DNA from 3 places in the Echinimonas agarilytica genome. Region 2 is predicted to be linked to each of the others. Evidence: predicted binding sites of a transcription regulator. Region 2 holds the regulator's gene; each other region holds the start of a gene.

Region 1 (4,291 bases), on a different contig from region 2:
GCAAACATTTTTGCTGGCCATTCAAGCTACATTCAATGGCGTATTTGCCATGAGCCAAGAAATTGATGAAGTCACAGAAACATCTAGCAATTTAGGAGTAGTGGCGACAGAGCAAGATTCAATTTCTGTGCTGTGTCTTGTGCGTTCGCTACTCGACAGCGCTCGATTTAATTTACAACAAACCATTCAAGGTGTTTGGAAGCTAGCCGGTGCAGAAGTGGTGTTCAGCGGCGCTTACCCAGGATGGGCTCCAAACAATGACTCTGCAGTCATGGCGCTGGTTCGCACCACCTATGAAGAAGTTTTTCAGCGCAAGCCAGAGGTCATGGTAATTCACGCAGGCCTTGAGTGTGGTTTGTTCAAAACTGCCTACCCCAACTTAGATATGGTGTCGATTGGGCCGACTATTCGCTTTCCTCACTCGCCCGATGAAAAGGTACACATCGGTAGTGTTGATCTCTACTGGCAGCTACTGGTCAAAGTGCTCGAAGCTATTCCAGCAAAATAGTTCAGACGAACGGCCTTAGGGCCGTTTTTTATAGTCTTCGTGGCGCGTTGCTATGCTGCGTGTTTGATGCCATAGGCAGGGGTAAATCTAACTGCTGAGAAACCTCTGTTTGCAACCCCACCGACAAGCCAATGAGCCGAACACTTTTGCCTTTCGATCGCGACCAAGCTTCTGCTAATAATGGCTTAAAACATTCAAGTTCTGGAGCAGCCTGTTGGTGCTCTACCGTGGTTTGCCGAAAGTCGGAAAACTTGAGTTTCACACCACATTTAGCAATTCTAGCTCCTGCTCCAGCTCGCTCAATGCGACTCAGTAGTTCGTCAAACAAACCCGCCATGATTTGCTCGCAATCTTTTATCTGAGATACATCTTCGGGCAATGTGGTTTCCACTCCGATAGATTTGCGAGTACGGCTAGTGTTCACCTCACGATCATCTCGCCCAAAGCTTCGGTGGTGAAGCGATACGCCAAATTTACCAAATTGCTTGATGAGCGCATCCAGTTCCATTTTCTGAACATCCGCTGCCGTCTTTAAACCATATAAATGTAAACGCTCAAGCGTGGCTTTTCCCACACCGGGAATTTTCTCAAGAGCGAGGGTTTCAACAAATGGCGCAACATCATTTGGCGTAATCACATATTGGCCATTGGGTTTATTTAAGTCACTGGCAATTTTGGCCAGAAATTTATTCGGCGCAACACCTGCTGATGCGGTCAAATTGAGGGTCTGTTGAATGTCTGCGCGGATCTGCTGTGCAATCAAAGTCGCACTGCCGTGATGTAACGAACTGTCGGTTACGTCTAAATAGGCTTCGTCCAGCGACAGCGGTTCGATTAAGTCGGTATATTTGCGAAAAATCTCGTGGATTTGGGTCGACACATCTTTGTAAACCGACATGCGATGCTTCACCACTTTGAGCTGCGGACACAGACGTATCGCATGTGCAGTTGCCATAGCTGAGCGGACACCAAATCGCCGCGCTTCATAGTTGCAAGTGGCGATGACCCCACGGCGATCAGACGAACCGCCCACCGCAATCGGATGATTTTTAAGTTCAGGAAAATCCCGCATCTCCACGGCAGCAAAAAAGCAGTCCATATCAATGTGGATGATTTTACGTGAAGTCATTGTATTGAGCGTGCTAGCCATGACCACACTGTATACTTAAACAGTGTTAAATCCAACTACCTGAATCACTAATTTTCAATACTCAGCCGCGTATTTCCTGCAAATACAGAGGGGTTCTGGCACGGGTTAGTCTCAACAATTTAGTCAAATTGGCCATTCATCGTGTGCACGGTGAAATGTCCAGTCAGAATCACGAATACTCCGTCAGCGCAAGCAAGCTCAAATGTACCGATGGCATCAACTAACTTGCTTTCAGTCTGCTTGAAAGACTACTTATTTGATTGTTCTTCAGACGAGGTCATGGCGGCCATTTCGAGGCGCTTGGCGCGTCGCTTGGAATAGCGTTTGGCCACCAGCTGCAAATCTGCGCTTTTATCGCTCTCGTCCATAATCTCTAAACCTAACAAGGTTTCTACCAAGTCTTCTTGAGTGAGCACACCTACCATTTGTCCGTATTCATCAACAATCAGCAAAATGTGGCTACGTTTTTCAATAATTAAATCAAATGCATTGAACAACGGTGTGTTGTCGAGCACAGCAAATAGCTCTCGCTTAAAATCAGCAAGTTCTCGATGCCCATCTCCATTTGCATGCGCCAGTAACAAGTCGCTACGCATCACAAAGCCAGTCACACTCTCTTTGTCGTCGCTGTAAACTGGAATGCGCGAATATTGGGTTTTAGGCTGACCTTGTAAATACGCTTCAACCGTGAGGTGTTCATTCGCAGAGTAGACGACTACACGCGGTGTCATCACTTCACGGACTTTAGTGTCTTTAAAGCGCATCACACTTTGCAAAATACGCGCTTCGTGTTCTGCCAATTGGCCTTCTTGCTCGCTCACTTCAGCCATCACAACAAACTCGTTGCGAGTGAGCCCTTTGCGATCGATTTTTGTGCCCATCATACGGGTGATAAAATCAGCCATTTTAATGAAGGGATACATGGCGATAATCATGTAGTGCAAACAAAGTGAGGTAATACCAGCAAGCTGTCGCCAATATTGTGCGCCAAGAGTTTTAGGAATGATTTCAGAAAACACTAAGATGAGAAAGGTCAGCACGGCCGAGAACACACCGATGTATGCGTCGCCAAACACATGGGTTGCCTGAGCTCCAGCTCCCGCAGCTCCAATAGTATGAGCAATAGTGTTGAGGGTTAAAATGGCAGCAAGCGGGTTATTAATATTGTCTTTAAATTTGCGTAGCAGCGTTCCGCTGCGCTTTTCTTCTTTTTCTAACAGCGCAATATGTGGCGTGGTCACACTGAGTAATACCGCCTCAAAAATAGAACACAAAAAAGACACCGCAACGGCTAAAACAACAAATAGAATCAACAGACTCATTAGGTAAAATTTTCCTCAAGGCGACACTCACAGCAATGCGGTTCGCGAAATCATATGTCGTCAAAAAACGATCTTCACTGTACAAACGAATGGCGTTTGAGTCACGCACATGCATTTGTTTAAATACGATTAATGCTCATGCCTAGTTTATTCTGGCTAAATGGCTGTTCCAGTTGGGCTCTCTTCGCTAAACACCGAATTTACTCTCATTTAACCTGCCAAAATGCGGCTAGCATCTCATTCTAATATTGTGGCTCAATCTTAGAATTTAAACTCAACATGATAAAATATCTTAGCTTTTTAAGTGCTTGTGCACTGCTATCTGGCTGCTCGGTTCAACGAGACGTCAGTAGCAACCCTATCGTTCCCCAAACAGACTACTTTGTTTATCAAAACCCTATATCTCAAGGCATTGATCCTCAAGGCTTAAGAGACTGCCAGGTATTGCGAGATGGCGATTGGTGGTACATGACAGGGACTGCATATCCGCATTGGCAACGCCAAGAAACAACGGGCGATGAGACAACGTTTAACCCTGGAGTTCCACTTTACCGGTCCAAAAACCTGACAGAGTGGGAATTTGTAAACACCATTGTGCCACGTGGCGACAAAACAGATTGGTACTATCGTCGTTTTTGGGCTCCTGAAATACAAAACATAGGCGGCAAGTACTATGCGCTATTTAATGCACACAATCGAGACATAGGCATTAAAGGTCAGCACCCGGGCTATGCTGTCGCAGACAATATCACCGGGCCATATGAAGTCGTCACCAAAGAGGCACCATTAACCCATGGTAACGACCTGACGTTTTTTGAAGATAAAGACGGCAAGGTATGGGCATTTTGGAATCGAGGGCGGGAATTTGGCATTGGCTTTGCTCAAATTGATTTGGCGACAGGTAAATTTTTAACCGAACCTCAATCCGCCATTAGACCGGGCAAAGTTGATTGGGCCTACAATGCAGACGGCTCTATCGTGCAAGAACCGAATTACGATGGCTCTGCTCTCAAAAACAAAATAGAAAAGTTCTACAGTTGGGACTCCATTGGCATTGAAGGCGCTTATGTCATTGAAAATGAAGGGACCTACTATTTGTTCTATTCAAGTTGGACGCGCGGCTACGAGATTGGCTACGCCACAGCATCAAACATTACCGGGCCTTGGACCAAACATGACCAAAATCCTTTTTACGGAGCAATGAATCAAGAACTGGCAAAGAAACGCGGTTTTGAGTACACCGGAAACCCAGAAAATCCTTTTGACCAAGTGGGCCACAATGAGGTTTTCACCGGTCCGGACGGTCGCCTT
Region 2 (4,291 bases):
TAATAAGTCATTACCACTTGACCATATTTATCCAGACTCACAACGTTGCCAAAGGTGTCTTTGGTCACGGTGAGTTTTTCTAGAGCGAGAGTTTGTTCTAGTAACTGCTGCCCCGTTTGCACTGGCACTGTGGTATTTTCGTGGTAAGGCGCATTGCGCGCTAGGCTTAAACATACATCCATAAATGTTGCGAGGCTTTGTTCGCTCAGCGCTCTTTTCTCGCAGCTCAGTAAGCTCAATGTGCTTAAAGTCAGGCCGTTGACGGCGGCCGAGTTGTTGATTTCGGTCATCACATTCTCAGCCAATGAGTTGACCGCTTGGGACATCCATTTGGGCCGGTCCTCCATACGTTCCTGGCGCCACTGCGGGGCGATTTTGGTGAGGTGTTCGTCGAGTGATACAGGCGTACCAAAATTGACAAAACCTTGTCCATAATTGCGCAGTTTGCCAATAATCTTCAGGCTGTTCCAAAGGCTTTCTTTTTCTTTATCTTCGCCTTTTAATTCCTTCAAATAGGTGGTGACTTCCATGACGTGCTCATACCCTAAATAGATAGGCACAAATACAATCGGCCGAGATTCAGAAACCAATTGGCTTTGAACTGTCATGGCGAACATACCGGTTTTAGGCGACAGCAATCTGCCCGTGCGGCTGCGACCCCCTTCGGTAAAATATTCGACAGGAAAGCCTTCTTTAATCAACCAACTCAAATACTCCCGAAACACGGTTGAATACAACTTGTTACCCCGGAATGAACGGCGAATAAAGAATGCTCCTCCGCGGCGAAATATTGGACCTGCCGGCCAGAAATTTAAGTTAATACCGGCTGCAATATGAGGGGGAACCAAGCCTTGTTGATAAATCACATAACTAAGCAGCATGTAATCCATATGGCTTCGGTGGCAAGGTACGTAGACGATTTCCTTCCCGGATTCAGCGAGTTGGCGTACCTGTTCCATGTTGTTGATGTTGATGCCGCCATAAATGCGGTTCCATAACCACGTCATGAAGCGATCTAATATCACCACCAAAGTATTAGAATACGTAGCAGCAATCTCCTTCATATACACTTGAGCTTGTGCGCGCATCTGCTCTTGTTTGCCCGGATCTGCATCGGTGATTTGCGCAATTGCTGGGTTTTTCGACAGCTCTTTAAACATGCGCTTATGATTCGGTAAACGAGGACCCGTAGAGGCCAAACGTTGACGATAAAAATGGGCGCGGGCCAAACGGGCAATACGGTGAGCACTTTTGTCATTGTCGCCAAAGCGCTCGGCAAATTCGTGTAATGATACAGGTGTGGCTAAACGCACGAAATGAGAGCGTCCAAGAAACAGAACCGTCCACGCTTTACGGAGCCAACCCGGGGTTGGGCGTTCGGCCAACCAAGACAATAATCCAGCTTTTGTCTTGCCGGGATTTCTCCCCCAAAAGTGCTGCACCGGCAGCAGCTGAATATCGAGTTCGGGGGAAGCCTTGTGAGCTTCCAACAAGGCGCGAAGCGCTTTTTTCAATCTAGTTTGGTGAGTCCTACCAAATCGCTTACCACTAATAAATAAAACAGACGGATGTGCGCTGTGACTATATGGACTGGGAAGGCCAGCTTTGGAGGTAATCTCAGCAAGCATCATGGTATCAACGGCAGAATCGTTCTCCATGACATAAACCACGGGCTGTTTGGTTTCAGCCAGCGTTTCAATCGCGTCAGAACAAATTGGACGCGTATGAACCAATAGTTTCAATGGCCACTTCATAATAGAGGCGAAGAACTTGGAGTGATGAATCATTTTTGAAGCTGCAAAGTAGGTACAAGAACCGCAATTATAACAAAGCTTGAAAACAATATTCTGTTGTTATTTTGTGTTGCGATCATGGCAATACTGTATTACTGTACAGTGGTACTGTATAAAACAACAGGCATAAAGATGCGACCTTTAACCCCAAGACAAGCTGAAATTTTTCAACTGATTAAAGACACAATTGATGCGACAGGCATGCCTCCAACACGAGCTGAAATTGCTCGCCAGTTGGGCTTTCGTAGCGCGAATGCTGCTGAAGAGCATCTAAAAGCCCTGGCACGAAAAGGCGTTATTGAAATACTTGCAGGTACCTCGCGAGGGATTCGAATTCTCGGCGAAGAAGCATCGAATGATGAGTCTGGCTTGCCGCTTATTGGTCAAGTTGCAGCAGGGGAGCCAATCTTAGCTCAAGAGCATGTTGAGTCACATTACGCAGTAGACCCATCGATGTTTAGTCCCAAGGCTGATTTTTTGTTACGTGTTCACGGCGATAGCATGAAAGACATTGGCATTCTTGATGGTGATTTGTTGGCCGTACATCGCACTCAAGTCGCACGAAATGGGCAAGTAGTAGTTGCCAGAGTTGAAGACGATGTCACGGTAAAGCGTTTACAACAAAAAGGGCATCACGTGACCTTGCTGGCAGAAAACGAAGACTTTGCACCAATCGAAGTCGATTTGAGAACGCAACCTTTTAATATTGAAGGGTTGGCCGTTGGTGTGATTCGTAATGGGAATTGGTTATGAAACATTTACTGCAGACAAAGATTAAACACCCGGGTGTTTGGCACCCAAATGGACTTAATACTGTTAAAACAGTGACATCTGGTCATGCATTTATTGATAGCGAGCTACCTAATGGTGGGTGGCAAAGTGGTCATATTTATGAAGTGTTGGCAGGCCAACACAGTGCCGTATTCTCACTGCTAAAACTGACTCTCAAAGCGTTAAGTCAGCAACGCCGGTGGTTGGTGTTACTCAATCCGCCTAAATGGGTTTTAGATGAAATCTCAGAGATGAAGGGCTTGCGACCTGAGCATTTACTGATTGTTCATGGCCGCCGCGAATCAGATACGCTTTGGGCCACTGAACAAGCGATGCGAAATGACAATGCAGCATGTATATTGGCATGGCCTGATTCTTTAGATGAGCGGGATATCAAGCGGCTAAAGCTTGCTTCTAAAGGAAAAAACGCATTGAGTTTTGTATTTCCTATGGAAGATACCACTGCAAGCTGCGGCTCTCAGTTAAAAATCATTGCTCATCAGCATAGTTCTGATGCCCAAAAAATAGTGCTTCCATGTTTGGAAAACAATCAGTTAGACGCAAGTAACGATAATCTGCATTAAATCTGCGTTTACTCTTGCTCAGAAAGAAGTCGAGCAAGAGAAGTAGATCACCTTTCTAACAATTAGTTTTTATCCATTGTTAAAAATATTTAACAATCGAATAAAAAACAACCAATTCAAAAACAGCTAGTTAGCTAAATTCCAGCAATAGAGCTTCTGCTCTATCTAATTGAATCTTAAGTTTGAAATACGGTTCTGCTAGAGAGATCTCTAGACTAAACCTAAGATTTACTTAATTCTTTAAATGTAACCAATAACGTTTTTATGTCTTCGGCATAATGCTGTCTACGTTATCTGATACCGCTCGTTTATCACGTGCTGGATGGAGGAATTAACGTGAGCGTTGTACGAAAAGGACTGTCTGCGGTTGTAGCCTTACTGATTCAAAGTAAAGTTATGGCAGAAGATATGCCGTTAAACCTGACCAAAGGCGTTACCGAAGTAAGCGGCCGTGTGTATGACCTACATATGACCATTTTTTACATTTGTTGTGTGATTGGCTTCATTGTGTTTGGCGCAATGTTTTACGCCATCATTAAACATCGTAAATCTAGAGGCGCTGTTGCCGCCAATTTCCATGAAAGCACCAAAATAGAAATATTGTGGACAGCAATTCCGCTTGTGATCCTCGTGGGTATGGCCATCCCAGCGACGAGCACGCTCATTGCAATGGAAAATACTGATGATGCCGATGTCACCATTCAAGTTACAGGAAGCCAGTGGAAGTGGCATTACCGTTATTTTGAGGATGACCTAGAATACTTCAGTGTACTGGCGACACCTCGCCAACAGATCGATAATAAACTCGAAAAAAGTGAGAATTACTTACTTGAAGTCGATCGGCCCCTCGTTATTCCCATCAACAAAAAAGTGCGTTTTTTAATGACCTCAGATGATGTGATTCATTCTTGGTGGGTCCCTGAATTTGCAGTTAAAAAAGACGCTAACCCCGGCTTTATTAATGAGGCTTGGACTAATGTACCCAAGCCCGGTATTTACCGAGGTCAATGTGCCGAGCTATGCGGCAAAGACCACGGGTTTATGCCCATCGTTGTGATTGCAAAAGAGCAAGCGGATTACGACCAGTGGATGGCTGAGCAAAAAGCTGAACAAGCCGCGGTTGCCGAAGAAGAGCAACGTTTG
Region 3 (4,291 bases), on a different contig from region 2:
CACCTGAAGTATGTTTTTAGATTCATTTCACCAGCGTCAAAATGATATTGCTCGGATATCGGCTGAGCAGGCATGCGCATTTGCCAAAACTGTTGCCGGCGATTTCAACCCGATCCATGATGCCGACGCAAAACGCTTCTGTGTTCCTGGCGATCTCATGTTCGCTTTGGTTCTGCAAGAATATGGCCTCAGCGAAAACATGACATTCCATTTTGAAGGGATGTTAGGCCCAGATAAGCCCATCGCATTGCCACAACAAACGTCATCTGAAATACTGCTCAAGGATGCTGAATCTGACAAGGTGTACTTGCGTGTAGAACGCTCGGGAGAGTCACGTCCATGCAAGGCGCTTGCCGAAACGTTATCACGCAGTTACGTTGAATTTTCTGGGCACAATTTCCCACACATTTTGGTGCCTTTAATGCGCCAAAACGGCGTTATGATCAATCCTCAACGCCCGCTTGTGATGTACGAGAAAATGTCATTTACCTTGAGCCGATTAGATTTCACCGATCCGGTGCTCACACTCGGGGAAACTACGCTATCAGTGGACGGCAAACGCGGTGATGCCCGGCTTCACTTTGAAATACACTGCAAAGGCGAGCATGTAGGCCACGGCCAGAAAAAACTACTGCTTAGCGGTCTTCGCCCTTTCTGTGCGGATCAGATCCAAAAAATGGAAGATGACTACGAAGCGCGTAAGCAACAATTCGTGAAAAAATAAATTAACGCATCATTTTGACCAACAGCGCGGGTTTAAATAACGCGCGCTCTTGCGAAAACCAAAGACTTCCCTCGAAATCTAAGCACACGGCTTCAACCTGTCCAAAGCCCTTTAAGCTTTTTAGCTCCAATACTTTGTATTCATCACTCAACAGCGCCATAAAAGGCTTAAGTGATGGCAAGCCATTGCTGTTGTAGCCCACCACGACATAACGCTTGCTCGCTTCATCGTAGTGTGCACCTGTGATCATACCGGGCAGATCATCAATTGTTGTCACCGGGGTCGCTTTCTGGTCAGGCTGAACAAGGTTAATTTCATAAACACGCGCGACATTGCTCTGCCAACTCTTTGAAAACACAACAAGCTTATTGCCATTAAAGGCTAAAGATTCAGCATCATAATCATGTGACATCATCGCAAGAGATTCAGTCGGATAGTCCGTGTACTCAAAACGCACTTGCCGGTATAGAGAGGGCTTCACCAAGGACATATCCAGTAGATCATGACGATAAATAGAATACTGCTTCACAAGCCCGCTATTGTTGCCAATGTCAGCGACGTATAAAAAGTCGTTGAATGCAGTCATCGCCTCCCAGTCATTGTTGTTCGCCTGGCTTTTATAACCTGCTAAGACATCACCACGGGCATTAATTTCATAGATAATGGCGGGGTGACCTGAATCATTCACAGTAAAAAGTCGGTCGTTCACACAGGCAAGGCCTGATGTTTCTTGCACTGCTTTAGGCAGCGACATTTGTTCTGTGATGCCGTAGTCCGCCAGCGCCCATTCGGCAGTCCACCCACAAGACGACCACATTGTCACGATGAACCACAGCGTTAGATGGTAAAAACTTGTCACAGAAAAATATCACTCAGCAAAACAGAACTCTTTTTAGATTAGCAGGTTAATTACCAGGAGGAGCACTATCATCCCATCTCTTTCGAGATATAAATTGCTGTACATATAAACAGTGGCTTGGTAGTTTATTAGTCGTTCTATCATCCAACTTGCCAGTGAGGAGAAATCATGGCTGTTGAAACTCGCTACGTCGTCGTGCGCAACGGCGAGGAGGTCAAAACGTTCGTGGACAAGAAATCGGCAGATGAATATGACCGCATGCTTGATATGGCTGCTGCCATGTCTGATCTGGTTCAGGCTTCCGGAGTGAAGCTCAAAGATGATGCATTGGAAGAGCTAGGCGTCTACCTAGCAACTCAACGAGAAGAGGTCCTCTACGCGTTACATGCGAAAAAGCGGCCCGTTGCGAAGAAACCTAAAGCAGAGCCCGAAAACGACGCGTAGTCGCGTCACAATCCGTTCTGTAATACGTTTATACAACAAAGGGCAGCTCATTGAGCTGCCCTTTTTTAATCAAACATTCATTGCAAAAAATCGATTACTTTTTCTTTTTCGCTTTCGCGTTTGGTAAATCCGTAATTGATCCTTCGTAGATCTCAGCAGCAAGGCCTACTGATTCATGAAGTGTTGGATGAGCATGAACCGTCAATGCGATGTCTTCCGCATCACAGCCCATTTCAATGGCCAAACACACTTCGCCAAGCAATTCGCCAGCATTCTTACCGACCATGGCACCACCGATAATACGGTCTGTGTCTTTGTCGAATATCAGCTTCGTCATACCTGACTCAGCATCAGAAGCAATTGCGCGGCCCGAAGCAGCCCAAGGGAAATTAGCTGTTTCGAAGTTAATGCCCTGTTCTTTCGCTTCTTTCTCAGTTAAACCAGCCCAAGCAACTTCTGGATGGGTATAAGCAATGGAAGGAATTAACTTCGGCTCGAAGAAGTGGTTCTTACCTGAGATATTCTCGGCAGCCACATGTCCTTCATGCACACCTTTGTGCGCCAACATAGGTTGACCGACGATGTCGCCAATGGCGTAAATGTTCGGAACATTGGTACGCATTTGCTTGTCAGTGTTAATGAAACCACGCTCATCCACTGCAATACCAGCTTTTTCAGCGTCTAACAATTTACCGTTTGGAGAACGGCCAACAGCAACTAACACTGCATCGTAACGAATCGCTGTATTCGGCGCATTCTTACCTTCAAAGCTAACGTAAATACCGTCATCTTTAGCTTCAACTGCTGTCACTTTAGTTTCGAGCATCAGGTTGAATTTGTTCTTGATTTCACGCGTATAGACTTTGACCATGTCTTTGTCTGCAGCTGGAATCAGTTGATCCATAAATTCAACAACTTCAATATTTGAACCCAATGCATCGTATACCGTACCCATTTCTAGGCCAATAATTCCGCCACCCAAGATCAGCATTTTCTCCGGAACAGTTTCCAGTTTAAGTGCATCTGTTGAGTCCCAAATACGTGGGTCATTGTGTGGAATAAATGGCAATTGAATTGGGCGTGAACCGGCCGCAATAATTGCATTGTCGAAGTTCACAGTAGTGACGCCATCAGGGCCTTCAACATCAATGCTATTGGCACCCGTAAATTTACCGTAGCCATTGACCACTTTAACTTTGCGCATTTTGGCCATGCCAGCTAAGCCGCCGGTCAACTTGCCAATGACTTTGTCTTTCCATACGCGAATTTTGTTGATGTCGGTTTTTGGCTCACCAAATACCACACCATGCTCAGCCATGTGCTTCGCATCTTCGATGACTTCAGCCACGTGAAGTAATGCTTTTGACGGAATACAACCGACATTCAAGCAAACCCCACCGAGAGTCTCGAAACGTTCAATAAGAACTGTTTCCATACCTAAATCAGCGCTTCGGAATGCTGCTGAGTAACCAGCAGGACCTGCACCAACAACCACAACTTGGGTTTTGATTTCGTTGCTCATTGCGACCTCAAATTTAATTTTTATATATCGGCTTTGCCGCTTTCGCCTATCGCGGGTACGAGGCAGTGGCAATATACCTTTTAGCTCACACTAACGTCAAAAGCCGGGCAAGCCCGGCTTCGATCTTGTTATTACATCACGAGTCGGCGGATATCGCTCATCACTTGGTTCAGAGTCGTGATGAAACGAGCACCAGCAGCCCCGTCGATCACGCGGTGATCGTACGACAATGCCAATGGCACCATCAATCGAGGCTGGAACTCTTTACCGTCCCATTTCGGCTTCATCTCTGAACGAGACACACCTAAAATAGCCACATCTGGCGCATTCACAATTGGTGTAAACTGCGTACCACCAATACCACCAAGACTTGAGATAGTGAAACAGCTACCTTGCATGTCAGCCGCAGTGAGCTTACCAGCACGTGCCTTCTTGCTGACTTCACCCAACTCTTTCGACAATTCAACAATGCCTTTTTTATCAACATCACGGAACACTGGCACCACAAGACCGTTCGGCGTATCGACGGCAACACCAATATTGATGTACTTCTTGAGGTATAAATGCTCTCCATCAGGATCCAAAGAGCTGTTAAAACGAGGGTGCTCTTCGAGCGCCTTCGCCGCAGCTTTCATCATGAATGCCAATGGCGTGACCTTGTAGCCCAGATCTTGCTTCGCTGCGATGGCATTTTGCTCTTTGCGGAAAGCTTCTAAATCTGTGATGTCAGCTTCATCAAATT

What was found. Region 2 encodes LexA, which represses DNA repair genes until DNA is damaged. Its sites were predicted from a motif close to TACTGTATNNNNATACAGTA; they were not measured.
Region 1: dinB (DNA polymerase IV) is a predicted target of LexA. The motif match lies at 1,664-1,683, and genes of this name have one in related genera.
Region 3: NAF29_RS03830 (YebG family protein) is a predicted target of LexA. The motif match lies at 1,679-1,698, and genes of this name have one in related genera.

Annotation. Positions count from the first base shown of each region.
Region 1 covers NZ_JAMQGP010000004.1:290,410-294,700, forward strand. The annotation lists gene NAF29_RS11335 (aminoacyl-histidine dipeptidase) at 1-508, shown strand, start outside; gene dinB (DNA polymerase IV) at 537-1,658, opposite strand; gene NAF29_RS11345 (CNNM domain-containing protein) at 1,907-2,980, opposite strand; gene NAF29_RS11350 (glycoside hydrolase family 43 protein) at 3,260-4,291, shown strand, end outside.
Region 2 covers NZ_JAMQGP010000008.1:41,024-45,314, reverse strand. The annotation lists gene plsB (glycerol-3-phosphate 1-O-acyltransferase PlsB) at 1-1,787, opposite strand, end outside; gene lexA (transcriptional repressor LexA) at 1,926-2,546, shown strand; gene NAF29_RS14795 (SulA-like leucine-rich domain-containing protein) at 2,543-3,148, shown strand; gene coxB (cytochrome c oxidase subunit II) at 3,545-4,291, shown strand, end outside.
Region 3 covers NZ_JAMQGP010000001.1:918,971-923,261, reverse strand. The annotation lists gene NAF29_RS03840 (DUF3581 family protein) at 11-724, shown strand; gene NAF29_RS03835 (SdiA-regulated domain-containing protein) at 726-1,547, opposite strand; gene NAF29_RS03830 (YebG family protein) at 1,752-2,027, shown strand; gene lpdA (dihydrolipoyl dehydrogenase) at 2,122-3,549, opposite strand; gene aceF (pyruvate dehydrogenase complex dihydrolipoyllysine-residue acetyltransferase) at 3,681-4,291, opposite strand, start outside.